2 regions of the Novosphingobium sp. BL-A-41-Hi4A-0G genome follow, and region 1 is predicted to be linked to the other one. Evidence: predicted binding sites of a transcription regulator. Region 1 holds the regulator's gene; the other holds the start of a gene.
The links. The regulator LexA, encoded in region 1, represses DNA repair genes until DNA is damaged. The targets are predictions, from matches to a motif close to GTTCCNCNCTTGTTCT.
Positions count from the first base shown of each region.

Region 1 (7,945 bases):
AATACGAACAGCGCGAGTGCGAACTGAAGTCAGGCGCACTGTTCGCAGCGGCACGTGAGGCTGTGCGGGTGGCGAGTGAGCCGGGGTATGGGCAGTAACAGATGTCATTGATTGATCTTTGGAAGTCTAACCCGGCTAGCTTCGAGCACTACAAAGCTCGTCAAATCGTTGCGTTCGCTGGAGATGGTACGCTCAAAGACAATTCGGTATGTTCGATGGAGCTTCGACAATATTTGAATTCAGTCCCTACCGACCGACTGTCCGCATACGCTCAAGAATGCCTTGAAAGCTCTTTTCCTGACAGCGGGCTAGTGCTGCAAGACGTAGTCAACGAGTTGGGCCGAAGGCTTGAATTCGATGTCGAGAACGGTCGCTATCGAGGCATCCCGGGTCAGGTTGGTTTTGATGGGATTTGGCAGGTTCCAAATGGCACTGCAATCGTTGTCGAAGTAAAAACCACAGACACTTACAACGTGTCACTTGATACCGTTGCGAAATATCGATTGAAGTTGATTGAGGCAGGAAAGCTTGATCCTTCAACTTCGATTTTGTTTGCTGTCGGCCGAAATGACACCGACGCCCTTGAAGCCCAGATTCGCGGCTCTCGCTATGCTTGGGATATGCGCGTCGTCGGCGTAGATAGCTTGCTAAAGCTCGTGCGCGTAAAAGAAAAGTCCAGCGAAGATCAAACCATCGTCCAGATTAGGGAGCTTTTGAGGCCCTTTGAGTACACGCGTGTCGATCGTATTTTGGATGTCGTATTTAGCGCTGCAACGGATGTAATCACCGAAGAAACTTCGGAGGATCACGTAACTGACGATGATTCACCAGTTTCTGGATTGACGCAGGAAAAGACTCCAACACAAACAATAGATCAAATTCGGCTAAATGCGGCATACTCGCTCAGTCAGGGCATTGGCGCAAACCTAGTCCGCAAGCGACAAGCTTTGTTTGAAGACAAAGCTAAGGGAGTGCGAGCGTGCATTACAGTGTCCAAGCGATATCCAAACGCACTTCAACCCTATTGGTATGCCTATCACCCAAAATGGGACGACTTTCTGGGTGAAGCAGAGTCTGGTGTGATGGTATTTGCTTGTGTTGACCGCGACGAAGCTTTTGCAATTCCGTTGGAGGCAATGCGAAAAATTCTGCCGAGCCTGAACCAAACTGTGCGGCCAGACAACGGTAGTTACTGGCATGTGAAATTCTCGGAAGCTCAAGGTGGCCTAGTTTTATTTGCATCGAAGACAGGCGAACGCTTTGATCTGAAACCCTTTCGGATTCAGCTAAAATGATCCTCGTCATCGACAACTACGACAGCTTCACCTGGAACCTCGTTCATTACCTGATGGAGATGGGCGCGGAGGTTGAAGTGGTGCGCAATGATGCGCTCACTGCCGATCAGGCCATCAAGACCGGCGCGCAGGGGTTCCTGCTTTCGCCCGGTCCGTGCACGCCCAACGAGGCGGGGGTTAGCCTCGATCTCGTCGGCGCGGCGGCGGATGCGAACTTGCCGCTGCTCGGTGTGTGCCTTGGCCACCAGTCGATCGGGCAGTACTTCGGCGGGAAGGTCGTGCGCGGCGGGTTGATGCATGGGAAGACCTCGCCGGTCACGCATGATGGCACTGGCGTGTTCGAGGGCCTGCCCTCGCCGTTCATCGCGACGCGTTATCACTCGCTGATCGTGACCGACATTCCGACATGCCTCGCAGTCAACGCGCAATCGGATGACACGCACGTCATGGGCTTCCGCCACACGTCGCTGCCGATTCACGGCGTGCAGTTCCACCCGGAAAGCATCGCCACAGAGCACGGTCATGCCATGGTCGCGAACTTCCTCAAGATCTGCGGCATCAAGACCAACCCGCTTCCGGCATGAGCCTGCCTGACGTAACCCATCCGCTGGAGGAAGCCGAAGCCGAAGCTGCGTTCGCGGCGATCCTCGATGGAACCGTGGCGGACGAGGCCATCGCGCATTTCCTCGTCGCGCTGTCAGACCGGGGCGAGACAGCGAGCGAGATTGCCGGTGCAGCGCGGGCGATGCGGGCGCGGATGATTCCGGTCAGCGCGCCTGCCAATGCAATCGACGTCTGCGGGACTGGCGGCGACGGGCACCACACGCTCAATGTCTCGACGGCGGTCAGCCTCGTCGTCGCGGCCTGCGGAGTGCCCGTGGCCAAGCACGGCAACCGCGCGGCAAGTTCCAAGGCGGGCGCGGCCGATACGCTGGAAGCGCTCGGGCTGAACCTCGACCGCGCGGGCGAGACCGCCGAGGCGACGCTGGCTGATCTCGGCATCTGCTTCCTCTTTGCCGCGCGTCATCACCCGTCGATGGGTCGGATCATGCCGATCCGCAAGGCACTGGGCCGCCGCACCATCTTCAACCTGATGGGGCCGCTGGCCAATCCGGCAGGCGTGCGCCGGCAATTGGTCGGTATCGCGCGGCCCGCTTACGTGCCGATCTATGCCGAAGCGATCCGCCGCCTTGGCACAGATCACAGCATGGTCATCTCGGGCGATGAGGGGCTTGACGAGCTGAGCCTTGCGGGCGGCAACGAACTGGCCGAAGTGCGCGGCGGGGAAGTCCTGATGCGCCGTGTCTCGCCTGCCGATGTCGGTCTGCCGCAAGCTCCGGTCGACGCCATTCGCGGCGGCGATGCGACTTATAACGCCGCCGCCCTGCGCGCCCTGCTGCAGGGTGAGGAAGGGCCATACCGCGATGCCGTGCTGTTCAATGCCGCCGCCGCGCTGATCGTCGCAGGCGAGGCGAGCGACTGGCACGAAGGCATCGAAGAAGCCGCCGAAGCGCTCGACAAGGGCCTCGCCAACGTTCTCCTTAACTGCTGGATCGCGGCGCTGAAGTAGCGCTCTTGCCCACCCCCGACCCCTCCCGCCTGCGGGAGGGGAGAGCAAGCGTTGTGTCTAGCCCTCCCCCCTTCGACGGGCTCAGGATGAGCGGGAGGGCCGCGAGACTTGCCGAACGCAGTGAGGTTAGTCGCAGCTGCACAAGGACACACTTGCCCCCATGCGCCCAACCTCGCTAAGGCGCCCCTGCCATGACCGACAAGCTCACCGAAATCTGCGACACCAAGCGCATTGAAGTCGCCGCCCGCAAGGCCGCTGTCACCACCAGCGAACTTGCCGCACGCGCCAGTGAGCAGAGCGCCCCGCGCGGGTTCGAGGCGGCACTGCGGGCCAAGGCGCAGACCGGGTATGCCCTGATTGCCGAAATCAAGAAGGCGAGCCCCTCAAAGGGCCTGATCCGGGCGGATTTCGCACCCGCAGAACACGCTCGCGCCTATCAGGCAGGCGGCGCTGCCTGCCTTTCAGTGCTGACCGACGCGCCCTATTTTCAGGGGCATGAGGACTATCTGGTCGAAGCCCGCGCCGCCTGCTCCCTGCCGGTGATCCGCAAGGACTTCATGGTCGATCCGTGGCAGTGCCTTGAGGCGCGCGCCATCGGGGCTGATGCGATCCTGATCATCGCCGCCTGCCTTTCGGACAGCCAGATGGCCGAGATCGAAGCCGCCGCGCGCGAACAGGGCATGGACGCGCTGGTCGAAGTGCACAACGAAGAGGAAATGGAGCGCGCAAGCCGCCTGAAGTCGCGCCTGATCGGCGTGAACAACCGCGACCTCAAGCGCTTCGTCACCGACCTCACCACCACCGAACGCCTCGCCCCGCTCGCCCCGGAAGGCACGCTGCTGGTCGCCGAAAGCGGCATCAACACCCACGCCGACCTGCTGCGACTGGAACAGTGCGGCGCGCGCACCTTCCTCGTGGGGGAAGCGCTGATGCGGCAGATGGACGTGGAAGCTGCGACACGAGCGTTGCTCGTCGGCTGATTGCCATCCCCTGAGAGGGATTTGCGGTTTTCGCGCGGGACGGTGTAGACCTCGCCCAGGTGCAAAGACTGCCGAGGACCTTGATGAACGACCTGACGCATATCGATTCGGCCGGAACTGCACGGATGGTCGACGTTGGCGGCAAGGCTGAAACGCATCGCGTCGCAATCGCCCGCGGCTTCATTCGGATGTCCGATGCCACGCTCGAAGCGATCCGGACGGGCAATGCTCCGAAGGGAGACGTGCTCGGCCCCGCCCGCATCGCCGGAATCTTGGCAGCCAAGAGGACTGGCGATCTCATTCCGCTGTGCCATCCGCTGGCGCTCGATGCGGTGAACGTGGACTTCGCGCTGGTCGACGGCGGCATCGAATGCACGGCCACTGCCTCGCTCACAGGGCGCACCGGGGTGGAGATGGAGGCTCTGACGGCCGTCAGCCTTGCCCTGTTGACGATCTACGACATGGCCAAGGCTCTGGACAAGGGCATGGTCATCGAAACGATGCGGTTGATAGAGAAGCGTGGCGGCAAGTCCGGCACCTGGCGCGCAGGTGAATGAGCACCGGCGCATGAGAACACCGCCCCTCCCCCTCGCCGAGGCGCAAGCGCGCCTGCTGGCGCTGGCGCCGTCGCTGGGGGTGGAGCACCGGGCGGTCACCGAGTGCCTTGGCCACTATCTTGCGGCAGACCTTCACGCCCGACGCACCCAACCTGCCGCGCCAGTCTCGGCGATGGATGGCTATGCCTTGCTCAGCGCCGAACTTCCGGGACCGTGGCGCGTTATCGGGGAGAGCGCGGCGGGGCATCCGTTTGGCGGCGTGGTGGGCACAGGCGAAGCCGTGCGGATCAGCACTGGCGCTGTCGTGCCCGATGGCGCGGATATGGTGCTGTTGCAGGAAGATGCTGCGCGCGATGGCGATATCCTGAGACTCACCGGCGAGCCACCGGTTCCGCCCATCCGCCACGTTCGCCCGGCCGGCATGGACTTCGCTGAAGACGCCGTACTGATCGAGGCGGGCCTGCGCATTGGCCCTGCTCAGATCGCGCTCGCCATCGCGGGAGGCCATGCGCACCTGCCGGTCCGCCGCAGACTGCGCCTCACGGTGATCGACAGCGGTGACGAGCTCGTCGCGCCGGGGCACCTGCCCGCACTGCACCAATTGCCCGCCAGCAACGGCCCGATGCTCTGCGCAATGGTCGGCGGGCTTCCGGTCGACGTCCGCCATCGCGGCCCGGTCGCCGATGATCTCAATGCCTTGGCCCGCGCTTTCGATGCCGAGCGGGAGGCCGACGTGATCGTTACCAGCGGCGGGGCATCGGTCGGCGATCATGATCTGGTCCGTCCGGCGCTGGAGTCGGTGGGCGCGTCGATCGATTTCTGGCGCGTGGGTATCAAGCCGGGCAAGCCCCTGCTGGTGGCGACGCGGGGATCCCAGATCATACTCGGCCTGCCCGGAAATCCCGCTTCAGCCTTTGTCACCGCGTTCCTGTTCATGTTGCCGCTGCTGCGTGCAGGGTTGGGCGCGCGCGATGCGCTGCCGCGCGCGATCCCCTCGCGCCTCGCAACGCCGATGGCGGCAGGAGGAAGTCGGATGGAGTTCCTCCGCGCGCGCTGGGACGGCGCGACTGTCAGCCTCGACACGCTGCAGGATTCGGGTGCGCTTTCGCCGCTGTCGCGCGCCAACGCGCTGGTCATGCGCGAAGCAGGAGCGGCGGCGATAGCCGCAGGAACGGATGTTCCGGTTTACCTGCTCGAGAATGGCGGAATTGCTTGACGAGTCGTAATTGGTTGCTTATCCGTTCCGCATTCGTTCACCTGCGGAGAACCGCCAATGTTGACGCGCAAGCAGCATGAACTGCTCTCTTTCATTCAGGTCCGTCTGGAGGAATCCGGCATTTCCCCCTCGTTCGAGGAAATGAAGGAGGCGCTCGATCTCAAGTCAAAGTCCGGCGTTCACCGCCTGATTTCGGCGCTTGAGGAACGCGGCTTCATCCGACGTCTGCCCAATCGCGCCCGCGCGCTCGAAGTGCTGCGCCAGCCTGACAGTGCGGTGAGCAAGCCTGCCATGGCGCGCGAACCTGCTGCAGCAAGCGCTGTCGTGACACCGCTGCGCCCAGCGGCAAAGGTTGCACCTGCTCCGGCGAACGACGTGATCGAACTGCCGCTCCACGGCAAGATCGCCGCAGGTGTGCCGATCGAGGCCTTGGAAACCACCGCCACCCTCCCCGTTCCCGCTGCACTGCTCGGTGCAGGTGAGCATTACGCACTCGAGGTTTCAGGGGACTCGATGGTCGAGGCGGGGATTTTCGACGGCGACTATGCGCTTGTCCGCAAGACCGACATCGCGCGCGACGGCGAAATCGTCGTGGCGCTGGTGCGGGGCGAGGAAGCGACGCTGAAGTATCTGCATCGCGAGAAGGGCATGATCCGGCTCGATCCGGCCAACTCGGCCTATGATCCGCAGTTCTACCGGCCGGACGAAGTGGCCGTGCAGGGCAAGCTGGCCGGGTTGCTGCGGCGGTATCACTGACGACGCAGTCCGCCGCCGGTTCGCGGCGATCGAGCGTTCTCGAAATGAAAAGGGCCGTTCGCGGGGTAACTCGCGAGCGGCTTTTCTTACTCTGCCAATCCGCTATGCCTAATATCAATCAATTTGGTTGAGATTTTTCTGGCACGTACGGCTTCGCAGGTGTAGTTTCCGTTGTTACCGAATGCCCCGCACGGGGCGCCCCTTCCGGGACGGCCTGCCATCAGATGGGGCGTCGGCAACGGAAGAGGTGTTGCCAATGGCTTATGCAGTTGAAAATACGAGACGCCGGCAGACGCAGACCTTCATCGCGGTGGGCCTGCTCCACGGGGTGGCGATCTGGGCCATCGCTTCGGGCTTCGCGAGCGGCATGGTTCATATCATCAAGGACCGGCTGGTCGCGCAGCAGTGGAAGGACGACGAGGTAACGGTGACACCGATCGCGCCGCCACCTGACATCAAGCCAGCGATCAAGCCGGAGACCCGCCCGCTGGTCGCGCCCAAGCCGGATATCTCGCTAGGCCCGGTCGATCCCGGCATCGGCATCCGTCCGGTCGACATTACCCCGATCGCACCTGTCGATATCGGACCTCTGACGCCGCCTGACGTAAAGCCCTCGCCCTCGGCAAGCTTTGCGTTGCGTTCAGCGGCCCCGAAGGGCTCGCCCGGATCGTGGGTTTCGGATCGCGACTATCCCAGCGCCGCAATTCGCGAGGAGCGCGAGGGGCTCACGCGGTTCCGCCTGACCATCGGAGCCGATGGCAGGGTGACGGGTTGCGAGATCACCGGATCGAGCGGTTCGGCGGATCTCGATGCGGCAACTTGCGCCAAGGTCAGCGCTCGCGCCCGTTTCGTCCCGGCACTCGGTGGCGATGGCATGCCGACGAGCGGGAGCTACAGCGGCTCGGTGCGCTGGGTCCTGCCGTGACCTGATGAGCCGGGGCCTGTTGACTTCTCCACGACAGGCCCCGGTCCCTTACCTCGGTCAGGGCGGGGTTCGGGCCAACGGTACCAGCCTTGCAGGCCTTGCGTCTCAGCCACAGTGCGGATGTGGCCGCTGGACAGGTTGATCGACAGGCCGCCGGTCGTGGCGAGGTAGGTCCGGTCGGCCTTAAGCATCCTTGGTCGGCAGGAGAACGGCAGGCGGCGGTCGGCGACAACGATGTCGGCGCGCTCGCATGCAGCGGCGAGTGCAAGATCGTCGATATAGTTGCGGCTGCGTGTAATTAGGAGGGTGAAGCGCCTCCCGCCGCGCAGCAATCGGGCGACGCAAAAGTCGTCGTTGCATCTGGCCTCGCGCCACGCGTCCAGCGGGCGCAACTCGCCTTCCATTCCCGCCAGTTCGAGCAGGTTGTCGCGCATGTATTCGCCGCGCCCCATGCGCAGTACGATCAGGTCGTTCCCCGCGCCGGTGATCCCGACGTGGTGACCATCGCCGGTGACAAGAATGTCGGGCGTCGGCGTGAGGGCCATGGCAACGAGCGCAAGTCCTGTTGGGGCGAGGCCCCAAAGCCGGACCCGCCCCGTCCAAAGCGCCAGCCAGAGCATCCCGGACAGGAAGAGGATGAAACTCC
Region 1 covers NZ_CM145501.1:1,119,558-1,127,502, reverse strand. Annotated here, with positions in the region: gene ACZ1JX_RS05490 (anthranilate synthase component I family protein) at 1-98, shown strand, start outside; gene ACZ1JX_RS05485 (hypothetical protein) at 102-1,295, shown strand; gene ACZ1JX_RS05480 (anthranilate synthase component II) at 1,292-1,879, shown strand; gene trpD (anthranilate phosphoribosyltransferase) at 1,876-2,865, shown strand; gene trpC (indole-3-glycerol phosphate synthase TrpC) at 3,057-3,845, shown strand; gene moaC (cyclic pyranopterin monophosphate synthase MoaC) at 3,929-4,402, shown strand; gene ACZ1JX_RS05460 (molybdopterin molybdotransferase MoeA) at 4,413-5,618, shown strand; gene lexA (transcriptional repressor LexA) at 5,676-6,374, shown strand; gene ACZ1JX_RS05450 (energy transducer TonB) at 6,631-7,299, shown strand; gene ACZ1JX_RS05445 (ComEC/Rec2 family competence protein) at 7,266-7,945, opposite strand, start outside.

Region 2 (7,945 bases), 710 kb from region 1:
TTGGGCACGGCAAGCCGCTCTACATGCTGTTCTATGCGCTCGGGATCATCTTCTTTTCGTTCTTCTACACCGCCGTGGTGTTCAACCCGGAAGAGACGGCCGAGAACCTCAAGAAGAATGGCGGGTTCATTCCCGGCATCCGTCCGGGCAAGAACACCCAGACCTACTTAGACTATGTGCTAACTCGCATCACCGTGCTGGGTGCGGCATACATCACCGTGGTCTGCGTCGTGCCGGAATTCATCATGGCGGAGACAGGCATGGGGACGCTGTTCTTCGGCGGCACCAGCCTGCTGATCGTGGTCAACGTCACGGTCGACACCATTACCCAGATCCAGTCGCACTTGCTGGCGCACCAGTATGGCGACCTGATCAAGAAGGCGAAACTGAAGGGACGGCTGCGCTGAGGGCAGCAGCTGCATGAGGGGAGCGATTTCGTGAACATCATCCTGTTGGGGCCTCCGGGCGCGGGCAAGGGCACGCAGGCCCAGCGTCTGGTCGAACGCCATTGCATGAAGCAGCTCTCCACGGGCGACATGCTCCGTGCGGCGGTCAAGGCTCAGACGCCGGTCGGCCTCAAGGCCAAGGCCGTGATGGAAGCGGGTCAGCTCGTTTCGGACGAGATCGTCTCGGCCCTGATCGGTGATGAACTCGATGCGCTGGCCGAGGGCCAGGGCGCGATCTTCGATGGCTATCCCCGCACCGCCCCGCAGGCGGAATCGCTCGAGGCGATCCTGGCGAGCCGCGGCAAGAAGCTTGACTACGTGATCGAGCTCGACGTGAACGAGGATGCGCTCGTCGAGCGCATCACCGGGCGTTACACCTGCGCCACCTGCGGCAAGGGCTATCACGACACGTTCGAGAAGCCTGCTGTCGAAGGTACCTGCGACAAGTGCGGCGGTCACGAGTTCAAGCGCCGTCCCGACGACAACGAGGAAACCGTGCGCACCCGCATGGCCGAATATCGTGCCAAGACCGCGCCGATCCTGCCGATCTACGAAGCGCAGGGCATCGTCAGCCGGGTTGATGGCATGGCGGACATGGATGAGGTCACGGCAGCCATTGAGGCAATCCTCGGCAAGCGCTAACACGCAGGCGTGACCCGCCCGTCCCGGTGCGGGCGGAGGCGCGTGATGGCCAAGGTCCTGAAATTCCTGACGGCGGGGCTTGGCGGCCTCGCCGTTGTTGCGTCTGCTCCCGCTCGCGCCGAAGTGACGACGCGGACTGACGCAGGGTTCGTCGTGCGGGTGACTGCAGAGGTCGCCGCGAGCCCCGCCGATGCGTGGAAGGCCTTCACCACGCCATCGCTGTGGTGGAACCCACAGCACACCTTTTCGGGCGAGTCCGTGAACCTGGCCATGGACCCTTCAGCCAACGGGTGCTTCTGCGAGAAGCTGCCGGTGCCCAAGGGCGCGCCAGCGACGCAGAAGCCGGGGTCGGTGATGCACATGCGGGTGGTCTATGCCGAGCCCTACCGGGCGCTGCGGCTCGTCGGTGGATTGGGTCCGCTGCAGTCCGAGGCGGTCAACGGCACGATGACAGTGACGTTCAAGCCGGTCGACGGGAGTGGCGGCAAGACCACGCGGATCCTGTGGGAGTACGTGGTCGGCGGTTTCATGCGCTACAAGACCGAAACGATCTCCGGCGCGGTCGACAAGGTGCTGACCGAGCAGATTGCGGGTCTTTCCAAGCTGATCGGTCCGGCGGTGATGCAGGCTGCGCCGGCAGCTGTAGTGCCCGAAGCAACGCCTGAGCCAAAGGTGCCCGATGCTGCGTCCGAACCGCCTGCGATGAAGCAGGAGCCTGTCGGCGAGGATGCGCCGACCTACACGCCCGATCCCAACAGGGACGACGCGGCCGCTGCGGAATCGGTCAAATCGGCACTGGATGGCCTGTTCAAGAAGAAGGTCGAGGACGACCGACTCCCGCCAGGGCGCTAGACAGGCTTCAAGGTGCGCTTCGCCGCTTTCCCGTAGCGCAAAACCCGCTAATCTCTCTGCCACAACAGCGCGACTCGGGGCTTGGCCGAAGTCGTGCAGACACGGGCCGCACCCAGCGAATCCTGGCCGCCATTCCGGCAGCCGCATCGGGAGCCAAAAGGCTCCGATCAGGGGGAGAGTACCGTGGCCGTTTCCGATCATGTTGACCTGCCGACCTTCATGGAAGGCGTGAAGAAGCGCAATCCCTATCAGCCGGAGTTCGTCCAGGCGGTGCAGGAGGTTGCCGAAGACATCTTCGAGTTCATGCAGGACAAGGAAGAGTACCACTCGCAGCAGATCCTGCGCCGCATCGCCGAGCCGGACCGCGTGGTGTCCTTTCGCGTCTGCTGGGAAGACGACAAGGGCAACATCCGCGTGCAGCGCGGGTGGCGCGTGCAGAACAACAACGCGATCGGCCCCTACAAGGGCGGCATCCGTTTCCACCCATCGGTGACCGAATCGGTCCTGAAGTTCCTCGCCTTCGAGCAGACCTTCAAGAACGCGCTGACCGGCCTGCCGATGGGCGGCGGCAAGGGCGGATCGAACTTCAATCCCAAGGGCAAGAGCGTGCGCGAGATCATGCGCTTCTGCCAGTCGTTCATGACCGAACTCTATCGCCATATCGGTGCCGACGTCGACGTTCCGGCAGGCGACATCGGCGTGGGCGGGCGCGAGATCGGCTTCATGTTCGGCCAGTACAAGCGCATCACCAACAACTTCACCGGCGTGCTGACCGGCAAGGGCCTGGAATGGGGCGGCTCGCTGATCCGCACCGAGGCGACTGGCTATGGCGCAGTCTACTTCCTTGCCAACATGCTCGCCACCAAGGGCGAGGACCTGACCGGCAAGACGGCGGTGATCTCGGGCTCGGGCAACGTGGCGACCCATGCGGCCGAGAAGATCGTCCAGCTGGGCGGCAAGGTGCTGACCCTCTCGGATTCAGGGGGCTACATCCACGATCCTGATGGCATCGACCAGGAGAAGATCGACTGGGTCAAGACCCACAAGACCCATCGCCGCGGCCGCATTGAGGAATATGTCGAGGCCTTCCCGAAGGCGACGTTCGTGGCAGGCAAGACGCCGTGGGGCGTGCCATGTGACGTGGCATTGCCGTGCGCCACGCAGAACGAGCTGCTGGGCGACGATGCGCGCATGCTGATCGCCAATGGCTGCAAGGCGGTGGCCGAGGGCGCGAACATGCCGACCGACCTTGACGGCGTGCACGTGTTCAAGGCGGCCAAGATCCTCTATGCGCCGGGCAAGGCCTCGAATGCGGGTGGCGTTGCCGTCTCCGGCCTCGAAATGAGCCAGAACTCCGAACGCCGTTCCTGGAAGGAAGAAGAGCTGCAGCAGATGCTCAAGGACATCATGGCCGGCATCCACAAGTCCTGCCTTGCCTATGGCGACCAGGGCGGCGGGTACATTGATTACGTGAAGGGTGCCAATATCGCCGGCTTCAAGAAGGTGGCCGATGCGATGCTGGCGTTCGGCGTGGTGTAGCGCACCGGCGCTTTGCGCATGATGAGATGAACACGGGCCCGGGGCAAGTCTTCGGGCCCGTTGTCGTTTCAGTCCTCGAACTCTGTGGCAATCCGCGCGAGGCAGCGCAGGAACGCGGCGAACACGGCGCCCGGTAGCGTGGTGGCATTCTGCGAGTAGCCGCTGTGAATCCCGGCAAGTGCAACCTTGGCGATATGCGTCTTCGAGGATTCGAAGCGCGATGCGGCAATTTCGAGGCAATCCGGAATCGCGGCAAAGGCAGCGGCTTCGTGCTCGCCCGCGGCATAGCGGCGGAGCGCATCGGCGATCCTGCGCGGATCAAGTCCCGGAGCCGTGATCGCGAAGCGTTGTTCGCCCAGCACGATATCACACAGTTCGGCAGCCCCCGACTCCATGCCGTGCTGGTCGTTGCGCTCGACGCTTTCGGCCATCTTGAGCAGACGGCTGCGCAAGTTGGCGATGCTAATGATCTGCCCCGCCTGCGGCGGCGGCGAGAAGGTCGGCCACGGGAGAGACTTCCTGCAAGGCATATCCTGACGATCCATGGCTCGTGATCCTGATGCTGGGTTTCAATTTGGCTCTGAGGCCGGAGATGAGGACCTGGAGGGACTTCGGCGAGATCGGGCGATGCACAGACCTTCCGGTTGCGGCGAGCCTCTGGTTGCGAACGGGCGATCCCCTGGCTGCTACAAGCAACGACAGGATCTTTGCTTCGCGGCCGAGAAGGGGCGTGACGACGTAATGCTGAAGGTGCAGCTCACGCACCTCGCGCAGCAGTTCGTCGGTCTGCCGCTGACCCATGCGGGCGAGAATGGCCTCGATGCGGGCCTGTCCTTCCGGCGTGGACATGCCGACATCGAACACGTCATCGAAACCGACGTTGAGAATCTGCGCACGTACTCTTGGTCTGGCATCACGCAGCAGGGCAATCTTGGCCTTGCCCTTCAGCAACGGGCGATAGATGCGCATGAACTTGCGGATGCGGACCGGATCGCTTCCCACAACGAAGATAACGCTGTAGGCCTGACGCCCGTCATCGGTGTAAGCCGTGTAGTCGTCGGTGATGCGAAAGACTTGTGCCGTTTCGCAAAAGGCTGCGGCACAGGCCACTTCCATCGGCGGAGCGCCGTTTCCAAAATGAAGAATCCTTGCGGCCACCCCTACAGTGTGGCTCTGCCTTGCGGTCAGGAATTGATCTTCGGAACTCCAGGCCGAATCCGCCGCGCGCAGCTTCGTAGACGTCTTGCGCCTTCGGTCGCTATTGAAACGCATGTTGCTATAACTTTCGATATATCTAGAGATATACTTATAGATATTCGTTAGCCTTGCAATTGCGATCAATGGTTAACGGACCGGACGTGGGCCGAGTCGCCAGCTGTGGGGGGTGGAGAGTCCTTTGCGACGTTGAAATGAGGGTGCCGCGTCGGTGGCATGGCGGATGCGGCGGTTCTCCGGGCCGTGTGAGGCACACATGACGGGTTGCTTGTCGGCCGGGAAAAGCGTCTGGCGATAAGTGTTTGCGATAACGTGCTTCCAGAACGGAGCGATTTTTTCGTTCCCCTCTTGTTCTAATGGAACACAACAAGTACATAACCCTTGTTGACGGCTCATGTCAGCCAACTCTAGCAAGGGAAACGAAGCCATGGCGGCTCAGCTCAAGCTCATCGAGGAAGGTAAGATCAAGGACATGGATCGTCAGAAGGCGCTCGACGCGGCCCTTGCGCAGATTGACCGCGCGTTCGGCAAGGGGTCGGCAATGAAGCTGGGCTCGAAGGAAGCGATGCAGGTGGAAGCGATTTCCACCGGATCGCTCGGGCTCGATATCGCGCTCGGCGTGGGCGGATTGCCGCGCGGCCGCGTGATCGAGGTTTACGGGCCGGAAAGTTCGGGCAAGACCACGCTCGCGCTGCACGTGATTGCCGAGGCGCAGAAGAATGGCGGCACCGCTGCCTTCATCGACGCCGAACACGCGCTTGACCCGGTCTATGCCCGCAAGCTGGGCGTGGACATCGACAACCTGATCGTCTCGCAGCCTGATACGGGCGAGCAGGCGCTGGAAATCACCGACACGCTGGTGCGCTCCAACGCGATCGACGTGCTGGTGGTTGACTCGGTGGCAGCGCTCGTGCCGCGTGCCGAAATCGAAGGCGAGATGGGCGACAGCCATGTCGGTCTTCAGGCCCGCCTGATGAGCCAGTCGCTGCGCAAGCTGACCGGCTCGATCAGCCGCTCGCGCTGCATGGTGATCTTCATCAACCAGCTGCGCATGAAGATCGGCGTGATGTACGGCAACCCCGAGACGACGACGGGCGGCAACGCGCTCAAGTTCTACGCTTCGGTCCGCCTCGACATCCGCCGCACCGGGCAGATCAAGGACCGTGACGAGATCGTCGGCAACGCCACGCGCGTGAAGGTGGTCAAGAACAAGGTCGCCCCGCCGTTCAAGCAGGTCGAATTCGACATCATGTATGGCGAGGGCATTTCCAAGATCGGCGAGATTCTCGATCTTGGCGTCAAGGCCGGGCTCGTCGAGAAGTCCGGCGCCTGGTTCAGCTATGACTCCATTCGCATCGGGCAGGGGCGTGAGAACGCCAAGAACTTCCTGCGCGAGAACCGTGAACTTTGCGACCGGTTGGAAGCTGCGATCCGTGGCCGCACCGACAAGGTTGCCGAAGGTCTGATGGTCGGTCCGGACGCGGACGACGACGTCTGATCTTCAAGGCGGCGGGCCTGCAGCCTCCATCCGCACCCGCCTGCCACACCAAAGAGCCCGCGCATTCCCCGGCAGGAATGGGCGGGCTTTTTGTTTGCGTTCTGATGGTTGGCGTTTAACCTTGCGGTTAATCCAACAGGAGTCCCGACCATGGCGATCATCGTGCACCACCTCAACAACAGCCGTTCGCAGCGCGTCCTGTGGCTGCTCGAGGAACTGGGCGTGGATTACGAGATCCGCCATTACCAGCGCGATGCCGTCACCAATCTCGCGCCGCCCGAACTGAAAGCGGTGCATCCCCTCGGCAAGTCGCCGCTGCTCGAGATCGATGGCCGGGTGATCGAGGAATCAGGCGCGATCGTGCAGGTGCTGTGCGAGCGTTATGGCAATGGCGCGTGGTTGCCTGCTGCCGGGTCCGATGATGCGCTGCGCCATCTCGAATTGATGCACTTCGCCGAAGGCTCGGCGATGACGCCTGTTCTCCTCCAGCTTTACACCTCGCGCCTTGGCGATGCTGCGGAACCGTTGAAGCCGCGCATCGACGAGCAACTGGCTGCGCACTTCGGCTACATGGAACAGATCCTGCGCCCCTCCGGGCACTTCATCGGTGACGACTGGACCGGGGCGGACGTGATGCTGAGCTTCCCGGCAGAGATCGCGGTGATGAACGGCGCAGGCGCGCATTTTCCCAAGCTCGCGGCCTTCGTCGCTGCCGTCCATGCCCGTCCCGCGTGGCAGCGGGCCCGCGAGAAGGGCGGCGCCTACTTCGGGATGTGATGCGATGACGAATGCAGGGGACTGGCAGGGCACCGTCGGGCGGAGCTGGGCGGCGGAATGGCGGCGAACCGACGTCAGCTTTTCCGAGCTTACCCCCGCATTGCTTTCTGCCATTGCGGCCGAGCAGGGGAGTGACGTCGTCGATATCGGCTGTGGTGCGGGCGAGCTGGCCATGGCCGTCGCGGCGGCGAGACCTCAGGCACGGGTGACGGGAATCGATATTTCGCCGGACCTGATCGAAGCGGCCTCGGAGCGCGCCTATGCCGCGAACCTTTCGTTCGAACTGGCCGATGCGACCGCGTGGCAACCGCGCAACAGGCCAGACCTGCTGGTGTCGCGGCATGGGGTGATGTTCTTTCCCGATCCGCCACAAGCCTTTGCCCATCTTGCAGCGGTTTCTGCGCCGGGTGCCCGCATCGTGTTCTCATGCTTCCGTTCCGCAGCGCAGAACGAGTGGGCTGCGGCGATTGCCGACCTTCTGCCGAGGTCAGAGCCGCCACCGCCACAACCGTTCGCGCCCGGACCCTTTGCCCTCGCCCAGCCCGAGCATGTCCGGCGCTGCATGGCGGGGTGGCGCGACCTTGCGTTCACGGCGGTCGATTTCGACTACATCGCCGGGACGGGCGCGGATGCCGTGGGCGAGGCGATGGCGCTGTTCCGCCGAATCGGTCCGGCAGCGGCTGCGTTGCGAACCCTGCCCGAAGAGCAGCGCGAAGAGGTCGCCAAACGTCTTCAGGACCTTGTCGAGGCGCATCATCGCGAGGGGCATGTCGCGTTTCGGGCAGCGGCATGGCTGGTAACGGGCACATCCGATCACTGAGATGGATGAAACGTGCTTGTAGCGCGCCGAACGCTCGCCTAATCGGCCTTTCATGACTTCGACGAACGAAATCCGCCGCTCATTCCTCGAATACTTCGGCTCGCAGGGGCACGATGTGGTGCAGTCTGCGCCGCTGGTGCCCTACAACGACCCGAC
Region 2 covers NZ_CM145501.1:408,083-416,027, forward strand. Annotated here, with positions in the region: gene secY (preprotein translocase subunit SecY) at 1-407, shown strand, start outside; gene ACZ1JX_RS02155 (adenylate kinase) at 438-1,088, shown strand; gene ACZ1JX_RS02160 (SRPBCC family protein) at 1,134-1,940, shown strand; gene gdhA (NADP-specific glutamate dehydrogenase) at 2,124-3,479, shown strand; gene ACZ1JX_RS02170 (hypothetical protein) at 3,548-3,931, opposite strand; gene ACZ1JX_RS02175 (helix-turn-helix domain-containing protein) at 3,942-4,820, opposite strand; gene recA (recombinase RecA) at 5,122-6,192, shown strand; gene ACZ1JX_RS02185 (glutathione S-transferase family protein) at 6,343-6,969, shown strand; gene ACZ1JX_RS02190 (class I SAM-dependent methyltransferase) at 6,974-7,789, shown strand; gene alaS (alanine--tRNA ligase) at 7,842-7,945, shown strand, end outside.
Region 2: the regulator LexA is predicted to act here: its motif matches at 5,034-5,049, upstream of recA (recombinase RecA).